Regions from separate parts of the Pseudomonas sp. HN2 genome, predicted to be linked through region 2. Evidence: predicted binding sites of a transcription regulator. Region 2 holds the regulator's gene; the other holds the start of a gene.
What was found. The regulator FliA, encoded in region 2, starts transcription of late flagellar genes. The targets are predictions, from matches to a motif close to CTAAAGTTTNNNNNNNNNNNGCCGNTAA.

Region 1: the regulator FliA is predicted to act here: its motif matches at 2,188-2,215, upstream of LIS66_RS13370 (methyl-accepting chemotaxis protein).

Annotation. Positions count from the first base shown of each region.
Region 1 is NZ_CP085885.1:3,063,888-3,071,488, forward strand. Features, by position in the region: gene pnuC (nicotinamide riboside transporter PnuC) at 1-166, opposite strand, end outside; gene LIS66_RS13370 (methyl-accepting chemotaxis protein) at 425-2,059, opposite strand; gene LIS66_RS13375 (undecaprenyl-diphosphate phosphatase) at 2,365-3,195, shown strand; gene LIS66_RS13380 (DUF1294 domain-containing protein) at 3,192-3,620, shown strand; gene LIS66_RS13385 (MmcQ/YjbR family DNA-binding protein) at 3,738-4,097, opposite strand; gene LIS66_RS13390 (LysR substrate-binding domain-containing protein) at 4,094-5,002, opposite strand; gene LIS66_RS13395 (FMN-dependent NADH-azoreductase) at 5,129-5,740, shown strand; gene LIS66_RS13400 (alpha/beta hydrolase family protein) at 5,909-6,946, shown strand; gene LIS66_RS13405 (MFS transporter) at 7,077-7,601, opposite strand, start outside.
Region 2 is NZ_CP085885.1:1,720,695-1,728,295, reverse strand. Features, by position in the region: gene LIS66_RS07590 (protein phosphatase CheZ) at 1-745, opposite strand, end outside; gene LIS66_RS07585 (chemotaxis response regulator CheY) at 764-1,135, opposite strand; gene fliA (RNA polymerase sigma factor FliA) at 1,303-2,043, opposite strand; gene fleN (flagellar synthesis regulator FleN) at 2,040-2,870, opposite strand; gene flhF (flagellar biosynthesis protein FlhF) at 2,987-4,327, opposite strand; gene flhA (flagellar biosynthesis protein FlhA) at 4,339-6,468, opposite strand; gene LIS66_RS07560 (hypothetical protein) at 7,279-7,601, shown strand, end outside.

The DNA.
Region 1 (7,601 bases), 1.3 Mb from region 2:
AGATCACTTGCAGCAACATGTCCGAATACAGCTTCACCTCAAAGAAGATCCAGCTGTAGAGCAACACCATGACCAGCCCGATCGGCCAGCACCACGGATTCTGTTTGACCGTCAGCCACACGGCGATGACACCGAGGGCAGCGGCGAACAGTTCAAGCCCGGACATGAGTGATCCTTGGGGGAGTCGAGAAGGGGGCGGATTGTACTGCATTAGTCAGATCAAAAGCCCCTCACCCTAGCCCTCTCCCGGAGGGAGAGGGGACTGATTGGGGGATGCTTTTGAGCTGCGCCGGTTTGAACGATCTTCGTTGAATCCATAATCGACTCGATTGTTCACGTCGATGTATGACGCCAGACACCTCGGTCGGCTCCCTCTCCTCGGGGAGAGGGCTGGGGTGAGGGGTGGGCTCACCTCGGTGATCGGTCAGACCCGGAACTGGCGCAGCAACCCGTTGAGCTGTTCGCTCAGTTGCCCAAGGCGCAGGCTGGCCGCGCTCGACTGCTCAGCCGCTAACGCGGTGCTATGCGAAAGCCCGGCCGCCTGGGTGACGTTCTGGTTGATGTCCTCAACCACATGGGCCTGTTGCAACGTGGCGCTGGCGATTGAGGCATTCAGTCCGTTCAGATTGCGCAACGCCTGGCCAATTGCATTGAGGCTGGCCCCGGCCAGTCCCGCCTGTTCAATGGTCAGTTGCGATGCCTTGCTGCTGTCGCCGATCACCTTCACCGCAGCCTCCGAGTGGTTCTGCAGGCGCTCGATCATCGACTGAATCTCCGCCGTCGACTTCTGCGTACGCTGGGCCAGCAAGCGCACCTCATCGGCCACCACGGCAAACCCGCGACCTTGCTCACCCGCACGCGCCGCTTCAATTGCCGCGTTGAGTGCCAAGAGGTTGGTCTGCTCGGCAATCGAGCGAATCACTTCCAGGACGCTGCCAATCTGTGTGCTCTCGGCCGCCAGCGTGCGGATCACTTCCACCGCCTGATCGATCGTGCCCGAGAGCTTGTCGATCTGTTGCAGGCTGCCATCAATGTTGATCTGGCCCTGTTGTGCCTGCGCTTCGGCATCGCGCATTTCTGCGGCGGCGTGTTCGGCGTTTTTCGCCACGTCCTGCACGCCGTAGGTGACTTCGTTGATCGCCGTCGCCACCAGCTCCATCTGCTGCGATTGCTGCTGACTGCGCTGCTGTGCCTGCGAGGCATCGTTGCCCAGTTCACTGGAAGACTGGCCCAGAGCGCTGGCCGACACCTGCAAGTCACCAATCACCCGGCGCAACTTGGCCGTGAAGGCATTGAAGTGATGGGCCAGCTCGGTGACCTCATCCTTGCCATGGGTATCGAGGCTGCGCGTCAGGTCGCTTTCGCCACTGGCAATGTTGGCCATGGCGTTCACGGTTTCCTGCAACGGACGGACAATGCTGCGGGCAATCAGTATCACCAGCAGCGCCATGATCAGCGCAATCGCCAGACCGATCACCGAAGCCTTGATCATCTGCTCCTGGAATTCGGCCTGGACATCGTCGACGTACACACCGGAACCGATCACCCAGCCCCAGGGTTCGAACAGCTTCACGTACGAAGTCTTCGCCACCGGATCAGTCGCGCCCGGCTTCGGCCAGCGGTAATTGACCATGCCCGCGCCTTTGGCCTTGGCGATGGCAACCATTTCGTTGAACACCGCAAAGCCGTCCGGGTCGCGGATCGCCGAGAGGTTCTGGCCTTCGAGTTTGGGGTTGGTCGGGTGCATGACCATCACAGGCGTGAGGTCGTTGATCCAGAAGTAATCGTTCTGGTCATAGCGCAAACCACGGATCGCGGTCAGCGCCTGCTTTTGCGCCGCGTCCCTGGTCAGGGTGCCGGCGGTCTCCAGCCCTTGGTAATACGTGAGCAGGCCGCTGGCTGTCTGCACCACATGCTGGGTTTTCTGCGCCTTGGCGTGGTAGAGGTCGTCGTGGATCTGCTTGAGCATCAGCACGCCCAAGGTCAGCAACATGACCACCGCCACAATCAAGATGAGCCACAAGCGTCGGCTGATCGACACACTGCGCAAGCTGTTCATAACGCTGTCACTCCGGATTCTTGTTCTTGTAATAAACGATCGCCAGCATCCAGCCACAGCTGAGTGCTCGGGACTGCGCCAGGCAAGACAGCCAACGCGCAGAGCGCTATTGAGGCTTGTCTGTTAGGATTTCGGCCCCGCGCGCGAAAACCTGAATCCGGTTTTGAAATTTCACGGAATTTTTACCGTTTCGTGTGGATCCTGTGCGCGCGGAATCGGTACAGCTTTTACCGGCTACGCTGAACGCAGTGAACGCTAAAAATACTATCGGGGCATGCCGGCGCGCATCGCTCTCTGGGGGATTGATGGATCTTTGGACTGCCTTGCAGGCACTGATACTAGGAGTTGTAGAAGGGCTGACGGAGTTTTTGCCCATTTCGAGTACCGGACACCAGATCATCGTCGCCGACTTGCTGAACTTCGGCGGCGAGCGGGCCATGGCGTTCAACATCATTATTCAGCTCGGCGCGATCCTCGCGGTGGTCTGGGAGTTTCGCCGCAAGATTCTCGACGTGGTGATCGGCCTGCCAACCCAGCCGAGCGCACGGCGTTTTACCGTCAACCTGCTGATCGCGTTTTTGCCGGCGGTGGTGTTGGGGGTGATCTTTGCCGACCTGATCCACGAATACCTGTTCAACCCGATTACCGTGGCTGCTGCGCTGGTGATCGGCGGGATCGTCATGCTGTGGGCCGAACAGCGCCAGCATGAAGTGCACGCTGAAACCGTCGACGAGATCCGCTGGACCGATGCCCTGAAAATCGGTTTCGCACAGTGCCTGGCAATGATTCCCGGCACCTCGCGCTCCGGCTCGACAATCATTGGTGGCTTGCTGTTCGGCCTGTCGCGCAAGACCGCCACGGAATTTTCGTTCTTCCTCGCCATGCCCACCATGGTCGGTGCGGCGGTGTACTCGGGCTATAAATACCTCGACCTGTTTGTGCCGGCGGATTTCCCGGTGTTCGCGATTGGTTTCGTCACGGCATTTATCTTCGCCATGATCGCCGTGCGCGGTTTGCTCAAGTTCATCGGCAGCCACAGCTATGCGGCGTTCGCCTGGTACCGGATTGCGTTCGGCCTGTTCATTCTGGCGACCTGGCAGTTCGGCTGGGTGGACTGGTCGGCGGCCAAGCCATGAACGATTCGCGCGCGCACCGCCCGCAAGGACGGCCTTCGGGCGGGCGCCTTCAGCAGGTGAAGTTGAAGCTGGTGGTGCTGCTGATCGTCTGCGCGCTGCCGCTGTTCGGCTCGCTGTCGATGTGGCTCAGCGGCATCTCGCGGCTGCCGTTGGCGGCTTACGGGATTGTCAGTGTGCTCGCGTTCTTTCTGTACTGGGCCGACAAGCGCAAGGCCCGCGCCGATGCCTGGCGCACGCCGGAAAACATCCTGCATGCGGTGGAACTGGCCGGCGGCTGGCCGGGTGCATTGATCGCGCAGCAGGTATTCCGGCACAAGACGCGCAAGGTGTCGTTCCAGATTCTGTTCTGGGTGATCGTGCTGCTGCACCAGGTGTTCTGGATTGACCAGATTTTCCTCGGTTCCAACCTGTTGTCTTTGATCTAAAGAACACACTTACCCCTGTAGGAGTGAGCCTGCTCGCGATAGCGTCTTTTCAATCAACAAGGATGTCGACTGATACACCGCTATCGCGAGCAGGCTCACTCCTACATGAGACCGGGATTACAGCAGCAGGCCGATTTGAGTCTTTTTGGGCAACTTGCTCACCACCAGTTGATGCGATCGCTGCAACAGCCCCTGCAATTCCTCCGCACCCAGCGGGTAGGGCGGATGCATGATGATCCACTGCGCCCGCGCCAGATACGGCGCCGGATGAATCCCCGGCCGATCGCAATGGCCGAGAAACAGATCCTTGTCGACCTTGAACGCCAGCGAATCGCCGCGTAATCCCTGTAAAGCGAACATCTTGTTGCCGGCAATCGAAAACACCCGCACGCTGCCCCATTTGTAGTCTTCGCGAGCACCGGGCAGCGCCAGACAAAATCCGGCAACCTCGGCTTCGCTCATTTTTCCCTGTTTCATAGCAACCGCTCCCCGCAGGCATTGAACGACTCGACCAGATGATCGATCCATGCGCGCACCGCTGGCATCACCCCGCGCCGATGCGGATACACCGCTTGCAGCCAGCCGCCAGGCAGTGACCATTCCGGCAGCACCTGCACCAGCGTGCCGTTACGCAATTCGGTCTCGCAGAACATCATCGGCAACACGGTAAAACCCTGACCGGCGAGGACGCAGGCCTTGCGCACTACGAAGTCATCGATACCCAGCCGCGCTTCCATGCTCAGATCGACACTTTTACCTTGCTGATCGAGCAGGCGCACATGAACCATGCGGTCGGCTTCCAGCGCGCCGAGCACCGGCAGGTTCTTCAAATCCTGGGGATGATTGATGGTCTTGCCCTGCATGAACGCCGGGCTGGCTATGACCACCGCCTGGGCCTGACGCAAGCGTCGGGTGACCAGCAACGGATCTTCATCGCCGTGATCGCGCACCCGCAAAGCGACATCGATGCCTTCAGTGACCAGATCCACACGGCGGTTGAGCAGCACGACTTCCAACTGCACCTGCGGAAACTTGCCGAGAAAATCGCTGATCACCGTCGGCAGCATTTCATGGGCAAGCCCGGTCGGGCACGACACCCGCAGCCGACCGCGTGGCTCGCTGGACATACTCGCCACGGCCTCGTCAGCCATCTCCGCTTCAAGCAACATCGCTTGGCAGTGGCGCAAATAGCGTTCGCCAACAGCGGTGAGATTCAATTGTCGCGTAGTCCGCTGCAGCAGACGCGCGCCGAGGCGTTCTTCCAGTTCGGCAATTCTTCTGGAGAGCCGTGACTTGGGAATACCGAGCAGTCGCCCGGCGGCGGCGAATCCGCCAGCCTCGACCACTTTGGCGAAATAGTAAAGATCGTTGAGGTCCTGCATGCGCGTTTCCAGTCGTTCTATCAATGGGACGAACTATCGCATTGTCGGCGACTAATCAGCTATTGGTTTGTTGCGTAGGATTGTCTCCATTCCGTCGCCGCCGGCGATTCTTTCAGGAGAACCCACATGAAACTGTTGCACATCGATTCGAGCATTCTCGGCGACAACTCGGCTTCCCGTCAGTTGAGCCGTCAAGTCGTCGACGCCTGGCAAGCCGCCGAGCCGAGCGCCGTGGTCACCTATCGCGACCTGGCTGCCGACGCGATCAGCCACTTCTCGTCGACCACGCTGGTCGCCGCCGGTACTACCGCAGAGCTGCGCGACGCTGTGCAACAGCACGAAGCCGAGTTGAGCGCTTCGACCCTGGCCGAGTTCATCGCTGCCGACGCCGTGGTGATTGCCGCGCCGATGTACAACTTCACCATCCCGACCCAGCTCAAGGCGTGGATCGACCGCGTTGCCGTCGCCGGCCAGACTTTCCGCTACACCGAAGCCGGCCCGGAAGGCCTGTGCGGTGGCAAGAAAGTTCTGATCGTGTCGACCTCCGGCGGCATCCATGCCGGTCAGGCCAGCGGCATCGCTCACGAAGAATATCTGAAGCTGGTACTGGGTTTCCTCGGCATCACCGATATCGAAATCGTCCGCGCTGAAGGCCTGGCCTATGGCGAAGAAGTGCGCAACAACGCCATTAGCGCTGCGCAAGCGAAGATCAGCGAGCAACTGTTTGCCGCCGCGTAAGGCTTGCATAAAGAACAGCTGATGTTCAGGTAATACCCAAAAAACTCTGTATTCTGGTTCCGCAAGGGCCGAGTACGGGGTTTTTTGTTTCTGGCTGTTACATAATCTGGCCCGGGTTATGCAGTTTCAGCACATCCGACGATGGAGTCCGACAGGGTGGGGGCATTCATGAAGCATCTTTGTGCAATGTTGCTGATTTGCCTGCTGGGCAGCCTGAATTCAGTGCAGGCCGCGCCGGGGCGGCATCCTGTCTGGAGTGTCGGCTATCACGAGATGACCTTTCTCGACCCGCTCGATCTGCAACCGATGCGCGCCATCGCTTTTTACCCGTCCAGTGACCGCGAGCACCTGAGTTTGCTCGAGGGCTACCCGGTGGAAGCCGGGGAAGACACCAAAGTCGCCATCGGCCGCTTTCCCATGTTGATGCTCTCCCACGGCAACACCGGCACGCCGCTGGCCTTGCATGATCTGGCGACGTCGCTGGCGCGCAAAGGCTTTGTGGTGGTGGCGGTGATTCACCCCGGCGACAACTGGCGCGACCATAGCCGTCTTGGCACGTTGAGCAACCTTTATGGCCGTCCGATTCAAATCTCCCAGGCGATCACCGCAACCCTTGGCGACCGCATGCTGGCGCCGTTCGTCAATGCTGATCAGGTCGGCGTCATCGGTTATTCGGCGGGTGGCGAGACCGCGTTGATTCTGTCCGGGGCGCAACCGGATCTCGATCGCCTGCGCCGCTATTGCCAGGAACGTCCGGACGATCACGATGCCTGCAACACTCAGGGCGAGTTGATTGTCGATCGCGATGACTTGCAACCGGTGGCCGATCCACGGGTTCACGCCTTGTTGCTGATGGCGCCGCTGAGCCTGAAATTCGGCCGCCATACCCTCGCCGACGTGCACGTGCCAGTGCTGCTCTACAGCGGCGACGGCGACAAACTGGTGGCCTTCGATAAAAACGCCGCCGCCCTGGCGCGCAAACTGCCCACCGCGCCGGACTTCAAGCTGCTGGCCGGGGCAGGGCACTTCGTGTTCATGGCGCCGTGCACCGAAGAGCAGATCCGCGCCATGCCGGCGTTGTGTACCGACGCTGACGGAGTCGATCGCGAGGATATTCACCGCAACCTGATCTCGGAGGCCGGACGGTTTTTTGCCCATGCGCTGGCGAAAACAACCCGAGCGGGGATGCAGACGGCGGATCAATAACTTCATCACCGCCACCAATTCCTGTAGGAGCTGACGAGTGCAACGAGGCTGCGATCTCTTGATCTTCAAAGCAAAATCAAAAGATCGCAGCCTCGTTGCACTCGTCAGCTCCTACAAGGGGTTCGGTGTTTCATGAGGTCGTGCGGCGCTTGAGGAGCAGGGTCAGGCCCAACCCGGTCACCGACAACAGCGCCGCGCTGAAGAAAATCCACGAATAGCCCAGATTCAATGCCACCGCGCCCATCAGTGGCCCGGCGATCGCCAGGGCCAGATCGAAAAACACCGCATAAGCTCCGAGTCCCGACCCACGACTGGAACTCGGCACCTGCTTGATCGCTTCAACCCCCAGCGCCGGGTACACCAACGACAGCCCGAACCCCGCCAGCCCGGCACCGATCAGTGCGTAGGCAGTGGAGGGCGCCAGCCACAACATCACCAGCCCGACGGTTTCCACTGTCATGCAGACGATGGCCGAGGCGAACCCGCCAAACCGGGCGATCGCGGAGATGAACAACAGTCGCGACAAAATGAAACACACGCCGAACACCGTCAGGCAGTACGCCGCGCCAGTCCAGCCGCGGTTGAGGTAATACAACGTGATGAAGGTGGTCAGCGTGCCGTAGCCGATCGACGCGAGGGTCAGGCTGGTGCCGTA
Region 2 (7,601 bases):
CGGACACAACGTCTTCTCGTTTATCGGCATGAATCTGCGGACCTTCACCCTGCGAGAGATGTTTTTGTGGATCTTTTTCGGCGAGCATTGCGGCGCGGTCATGTTCGATGCCCGCGAAGCGGTCGACCTGACTGGCCATGAGCACGAGTTTGAGCAGATTGCTTTCGACTTCGGTGACCAGTTGGGTCACGCGCTTGATCACCTGACCGGTGAGGTCCTGGTAATCCTGAGCCAGCAGGATGTCGTTGAGATTGCTCGACACCGCACGGTTGTCCGTGCTGCTGCGTGACAGAAAACCGTCGACCCGGCGCGCCAGTTCGCGGAACTCTTCAGCCCCGACCTCGCGACGCATGAAGCGACCCCAATCGGCACTCAACGTCTGCGCTTCATCAGCCAGACTGTTGACCACCGGCGTGGCGCTTTCCACCAGATCCATGGTGCGGTTGGCCGCGGCTTCCGTCAGCTTGACCACGTAGCCCAGGCGTTCGGTCGCGTCGGTGATTTGCGACACTTCCTCGGCCTGCGGCATGTGCGGATCGATCTGGAAATTGACGATCGCACTGTGCAGTTCACGTGTGAGCTTGCCCACTTCCTGATACAGGCCGCGGTCACGGGTCTGATTGAGCTCATGGATCAGTTGCACCGCGTCGCCGAACCTGCCTTTTTCAAGGCTTTCGACCAGTTCGACCGCGTGTTTTTTCAGGGTCGATTCAAAATCGCCCTGTGAAGATTCGTTATGCTCCATAGCTCCCCCGCGCATTCATCAGCCGATGCGTTCGAAAATCTTCTCGATTTTGTCTTTCAACGCTTGAGCCGTGAAAGGTTTGACCACGTAACCGTTCACACCGGCCTGTGCGGCCTCGATGATCTGCTCGCGCTTGGCTTCGGCAGTCACCATCAACACCGGGAGGTGCTTGAGTTTTTCATCGGCACGCACGTGACGCAGCAGGTCGATACCGGTCATGCCCGGCATGTTCCAGTCCGTTACCAGAAAGTCGATGCTGCCGCTGTTGAGCACCGGAATGGCAGTGGTGCCATCGTCGGCCTCGACGGTGTTGGTGAACCCAAGATCGCGCAGCAGGTTCTTGATGATCCGCCGCATCGTTGAGAAGTCATCAACGATGAGGATTTTCATGTCTTTGTTCAATTCGACCTCCAAGCAGTCTTAAACGCGCCCAGCACCTGGACGCGCCACTTCAATCAATCGGCGCAGCACTTAAAGTTTGTCTGGAGCACAACGGATCGAGACCGGCGCCGCTCATCACCGCACCAGCCTCGTTTCGCAGTGTCCCCACACTGCCTTCAGCGCGCTCGCCACTCCCCCAAACGCCCCCGCAAGCGGGCCGCGCACTGGCTGTGTAACTGGCTGACCCGCGATTCACTGACGCCAAGGACCTCACCGATTTCCTTGAGGTTCAGCTCTTCGTCGTAGTACAGCGCCAACACCAGTCGCTCACGCTCCGGCAAATTGGCAATCGCGTCCGCCAGCGCCGCCTGGAAGCGTTCATCTTCCAGATCGCGTGACGGCTCCATATGCGCACTGGCGCCATCCTCGTGCAGCCCTTCGTGTTCGCCGTCCTGCAACAGGTCGTCGAAACTGAACAGGCGACTGCCCAAGGTGTCATTCAGAATCCCGTAGTAATCGTCGAGACTCAATTGGAGTTCGGCCGCAACCTCGTGATCTTTAGCGTCACGGCCGGTTTTAGCTTCAATCGAGCGAATTGCGTCGCTGACCATCCGGGTATTGCGGTGAACCGAGCGTGGCGCCCAGTCCCCTTTGCGCACTTCGTCGAGCATCGCGCCGCGGATTCGAATGCCCGCGTACGTTTCGAAACTGGCGCCTTTGCTGGCGTCGTATTTGGTCGACACTTCGAGCAAACCGATCATCCCGGCCTGGATCAGGTCTTCGACCTGCACGCTGGCCGGCAGGCGTGCCAGCAAGTGATAGGCAATGCGCTTGACCAGTGGCGCGTAGCGCTCGATCAATTCGTATTGCGCGTCACGCGCCGACTTTTTGTAAAGATTCATGCCACTGGCGGTCATATCACAGGCCCTGCGGTTTGCTGCACGAGACGCTCGACGAAAAATTCCAGATGACCGCGCGGGTTGGCGGGCAGCGGCCAGGTGTCGACCTTCTGGGCGATGGCCTTGAAGGCCAGCGCGCACTTGGAACGGGGAAAGGCTTCGTAGACGGCGCGCTGCTTCTGCACCGCCTTGCGCACGCTTTCGTCGTACGGCACGGCGCCGACGTATTGTAGGGCGACGTCGAGGAAGCGATCCGTGACCTTGGTCAACTTGGCGAACAGGTTGCGCCCTTCCTGCGGGCTCTGCGCCATGTTGGCCAGCACGCGGAAGCGGTTCATGCCGTAGTCGCGATTGAGCAACTTGATCAGCGCGTAAGCGTCGGTGATCGAAGTCGGCTCGTCGCAGACCACCAGCAACACCTCTTGCGCGGCGCGAACGAAACTGACTACCGAGTCACCAATACCCGCAGCGGTGTCGATCACCAGCACGTCGAGATTGTCGCCGATGTCGCTGAACGCCTGGATCAGGCCGGCGTGTTGCGCCGGGCTCAGGTGCACCATGCTCTGCGTGCCGGAGGCCGCCGGCACGATGCGAATCCCGCCCGGGCCCTGCAACAGCACGTCGCGCAATTCGCAACGGCCTTCGATCACGTCAGCCAGTGTGCGCTTGGGCGTCAGCCCCAGCAGAACGTCGACGTTGGCCAGGCCCAGGTCGGCGTCCAGCAGCATGACCCGACGGCCAAGCTCTGCCAGCGCCAGCGACAAGTTCACTGACACGTTAGTCTTGCCGACGCCACCTTTGCCGCCGGTCACCGCGATCACCTGTACGGGATGCATGCTGCCCATGTTATTTCTTTACCTTGTCTTGCATAGACGGAGGCCACATTACTGGCTGCGCGTTCCCGATCGGAACAATGCGTGGCAGACCATCGATGTAGGTACAAAAACTGTTCATGATTACCTCAGCCAACCTGCTTGGTCGGGCTGTGATAGATATCAGCGAACATGTCAGCCATGGCTTCTTCGCTGGGTTCTTCCTGCATTTGCACGCTGACGGCGCGGCTGACCAGTTGATGACGGCGCGGCAGATGCAGATCATCCGGAATCCGTGGGCCATCGGTCAGGTACGCGACCGGCAATTCATGACTGATCGCCAGGCTCAACACTTCGCCGAGACTGGCCGTTTCATCCAGTTTAGTCAGGATGCAACCGGCCAGCCCGCAACGCTTGTAACTGTGATAAGCGGCGGTTAGAACCTGTTTCTGGCTGGTGGTTGCCAGTACCAGATAATTTTTCGAGCGAATGCCACGCCCGGCCAGACTCTCAAGCTGCATGCGCAACGCCGGATCACTGGCTTGCAGCCCGGCAGTATCGATCAAAACCACGCGTTTGCGTAGCAGTGGATCCAATGCCTGAACCAGCGACTGGCCCGGATCGACGTGGGTCACCGGCACGTTGAGAATGCGCCCGAGGGTTTTCAGTTGTTCCTGCGCGCCGATGCGGAAGCTGTCCATGCTCACCAGCGCAACGTTCTGCGCGCCGTACTTGAGCACATAACGCGCGGCAAGCTTGGCCAGCGTGGTGGTCTTGCCCATGCCGGCCGGGCCGACCATGGCAATCACACCGCCCTCTTCCAGCGGCTCGACTTCCGGTACGGCAATCATCCGCGCCAGATGCGCGAGCAGCATGCGCCAGGCCTGACGCGGCTCTTCGATATCGGTGATCAGCGCCAACAGATCACGCGACAGCGGGCCCGACAGGCCGATGCGCTGCAAACGGCGATACAGATTGGCCTGAGCCGGACGGCTGCCTTGCAGCTGATTCCAGGCCAGGGTGCCGAGCTGCACTTCCATCAGCTCGCGCAGGCTATTCAATTCAAAACGCATCGAATCCAGCGCACGCGGATCGACACCCGCCGAGGCCTGCGCAGGCGCTGCGGCCGGACGCGCCGGGGCAGCGTAGGTCGGCTCGCTCAGCGGCTCGGCAGCGGTCAGCGGCAGGCCTGCGGTCAATGGCAGCCCGGCGAACAATTGCTGATTGGTGTTGCCGTCGGCTTCGCCACGCAGGCTCAGTTCGGCCTGGGCGGTGACGATGCGCGACTGGGTCTTGCGCAGTTCGTCTTCGAGCTCCATGTTCGGAACCCGCGGCGCCAGCGCCGACAACTTGTAATCCAGTGCCGCCGTCAACTCGACGCCGCCGGCGATGCGGCGGTTGCCGATGATGGCGGCATCAGCGCCCAGCTCATCGCGAACCAGCTTCATGGCCTGACGCATATCGGCGGCGAAAAAACGCTTAACTTGCATAAACCACTACCTCAGCCGTTGGGCCCTACTGTCGCAACGATGGTCACTTGCTTGTTGTCCGGTACTTCCTGGTAGGCCAGCACATGCAGCCCAGGGACTGCGAGGCGGCCGAAGCGCGAGAGCATCGCGCGAATCGGGCCTGCTACCAGCAGGATCACCGGTTGGCCTTGCATTTCCTGCCGCTGGGCCGCTTCGATCAACGAACGTTGCAGCTTCTCGGCCATGCTTGGCTCCAGCAGAACGCCCTCTTCCGAGCCTTGTCCTGCCTTCTGCAGACTATTGAGCAATATCTGTTCCAACCTTGGTTCCAATGTGATCACAGGCAGCTCGGACTCAGTGCCTACAATGCTTTGGACGATGGCGCGGGATACGCCGACCCGCACAGCGGCGACCAGAGCGGCGGTATCTTGACTCTTGGCGGCGTTGTTAGCGATCGCTTCGGCGATGCTGCGAATGTCGCGCACCGGCACGTGTTCGGAGAGCAGCGCTTGCAGGACCTTGAGCAACTGCGACAGCGAAACCACGCCCGGCACCAGCTCCTCAGCCAGTTTCGGCGAGCTCTTGGCCAGCAATTGCATGAGTTGCTGCACTTCTTCGTGGCCGATCAACTCGCTGGAGTGCTTGTACAGAATCTGGTTCAAGTGCGTGGCGACCACGGTGCTGGCGTCAACCACGGTGTAACCGAGCGATTGCGCCTGGGCGCGCTGGCTGATTTCGATCCACACCGCCTCAAGGCCGAAAGCCGGATCTTTGGCGTTGATACCGTTGAGCGAGCCGTAGACCTGGCCGGGGTTGATCGCCAGTTCGCGATCCGGGTAGATCTCGGCCTCGGCGAGAATCACTCCCATCAGGGTCAGGCGGTAAGCGCTCGGCGCCAGATCGAGGTTGTCGCGGATGTGCACGGTCGGCATCAGGAAGCCCAGGTCCTGCGAGAGCTTCTTGCGCACGCCCTTGATCCGCGCGAGCAATTGCCCACCCTGATTGCGGTCCACCAACGGGATCAGGCGATAGCCGACTTCCAGACCGATCATGTCGATCGGCGTGACGTCGTCCCAGCCCAGTTCTTTGGTTTCCATGGCGCGAGCCGGCGACGGCAGCAGCTCCTGCTGACGCTTGACCTCTTCCAGCGCCACGACCTTGGCGACGTTCTGCTTCTTCCAGAACAGGTACGCGCCGCCCGCGGCCAGCGCTGCCATGGTCAGGAAGGAGAAGTGCGGCATGCCCGGCACCAGGCCCATCACCGCCATCAAACCAGCGGCCACGGCCAGCGCTTTCGGCGAGGCGAACATCTGGCGGTTGATCTGCTTGCCCATGTCTTCCGAGCCGGAAGCACGGGTCACCATGATCGCCGCCGCTGTCGATAACAACAGTGATGGCAATTGCGCCACCAAACCGTCACCGATGGTCAACAACGCGTAAACCCGGCCGGCGTCGCCGAAGCTCATGCCGTGCTGGAAGATGCCAACGGCCATGCCGCCGATGAGGTTGATGAACAGAATCAGCAAACCGGCGATGGCGTCACCGCGGACGAACTTGCTGGCACCGTCCATCGAGCCATAGAACTCCGCCTCCTGGGCAACTTCCTGACGGCGCGCCTTGGCCTGGTTCTGGTCGATCAGGCCGGCGTTGAGGTCGGCGTCGATCGCCATTTGTTTGCCGGGCATCGCATCGAGGGTGAAACGCGCGCTCACCTCGGAAATCCGCCCGGCACCCTTGGTCACCACGACGAAGTTGATGATCATCAGGATCGCGAAGACCACGATACCGACCACGTAGTTACCGCCGATCACCACCTCACCGAAGGCCTGAATCACCTTACCGGCCGCGGCGTGGCCGTCCTGACCGTGGAGCATCACCACCCGCGTCGAGGCCACGTTCAACGCCAGGCGCAGCAGCGTCGCCACCAGCAGAATGGTCGGGAACACCGCGAAATCCAGCGGCCGCAGCGCATATACGCAGACCAGCAGGACGACGATCGACAGGGCAATGTTGAAGGTAAAGAAGACGTCGAGCAGGAACGGCGGCACCGGCAACATCATCATCGCCAGCATGACCAGCAGCAACAACGGCACGCCCAGATTGCCTCGACTGAGGTCGGCAACGTTGGTGCGTGCTGTATTGAATAACTGAGTGCGATCCACCGGTTTTCCCCGTTCCTTTAAAGCAAACTTTTGACGCCCCGAACGGGCGCAGGGCGGCTACTGCAAGAAGCTTTCCAACTTTCGCGATTGGTTGAAACAGACAGGGTGGTGAACGCGACCACTGTAGGAGTGAGCCTGCTCGCGATGAGGACTTTTCAGTCAATGCATTTACATCAGACAGACCGCTATCGCGAGCAGGCTCACTTTTACAGGGGACCGCATTCCAGATGTCAGATTGAAATGCCTTCCAGACTGTGGGAGCGAGCCTGCTCGCGAAGGGGCCAGTGAAATCAGCACAAAGTGCCCTTTAAACCGAGGAGTTCAAAAGACACTTCAGGACACGCCTTTGAGGCTACAAATCCTTGGCGCCATTGCCTACACCCAAGCCAGAATCCGCCGGCTTGTGCGCCTTGGGGGCGGGTTCTATTGTTGTCCGGCCGCTGACGAATCAGCGATCGGGGTCTCGCAGCCCGTCGATCTCTGGACGCACAACACCCGTTTTTTTTATGGCGGCTGTACGTGGGAGACCCCAGGGTCTGCCGGTTCTAGAGTCCCGGTCTACGACCCGCGTATAGCTGCCCCTCGACAACTACCTCTGCCCACCCGACTCCACGCAACCACCGTTAAGCCCTGATCTATGGACGCCGTCACCGCCGTAAGGCGCTTGCAACCGACGAAGCTTTCCCGGGCGCAGCGTCCGGAAAGGCGACCGCTCGTCGGATATCACTGCACACCTGTCAAGTCTGACAGGTGTGCATTCACGCCAAGTCGCGTTAACTCGTTCCGTCACTTCCCGTCGGAGCCGTCTCCATGTCCACTCCCCAAAAACCTCTGCTACTCGCAGAACTCGGCATTCCTGGTCGCAGCAAGGACCCGGTGTCGAAGGATCCCGATGTCTGGGGTATCAACATCGCCGCCGCGCTGGACAACTTTCCGTATCATGGCCTGCGGTGCGAGGCGGGGCCGTGGGGCAACATGGCGAGCGGCGACAGGCTGACGATATTTTGGGGCACCGGGCACAACGTGCTGACCCAGACCGTCCTCAAGGATGAGGTCGATACGCAACTGCGCATGTTCGTGCCTTCGCGGCACATGGACGACGGCGAGTTTGCGGTGTCCTATTCCGTCAAGCC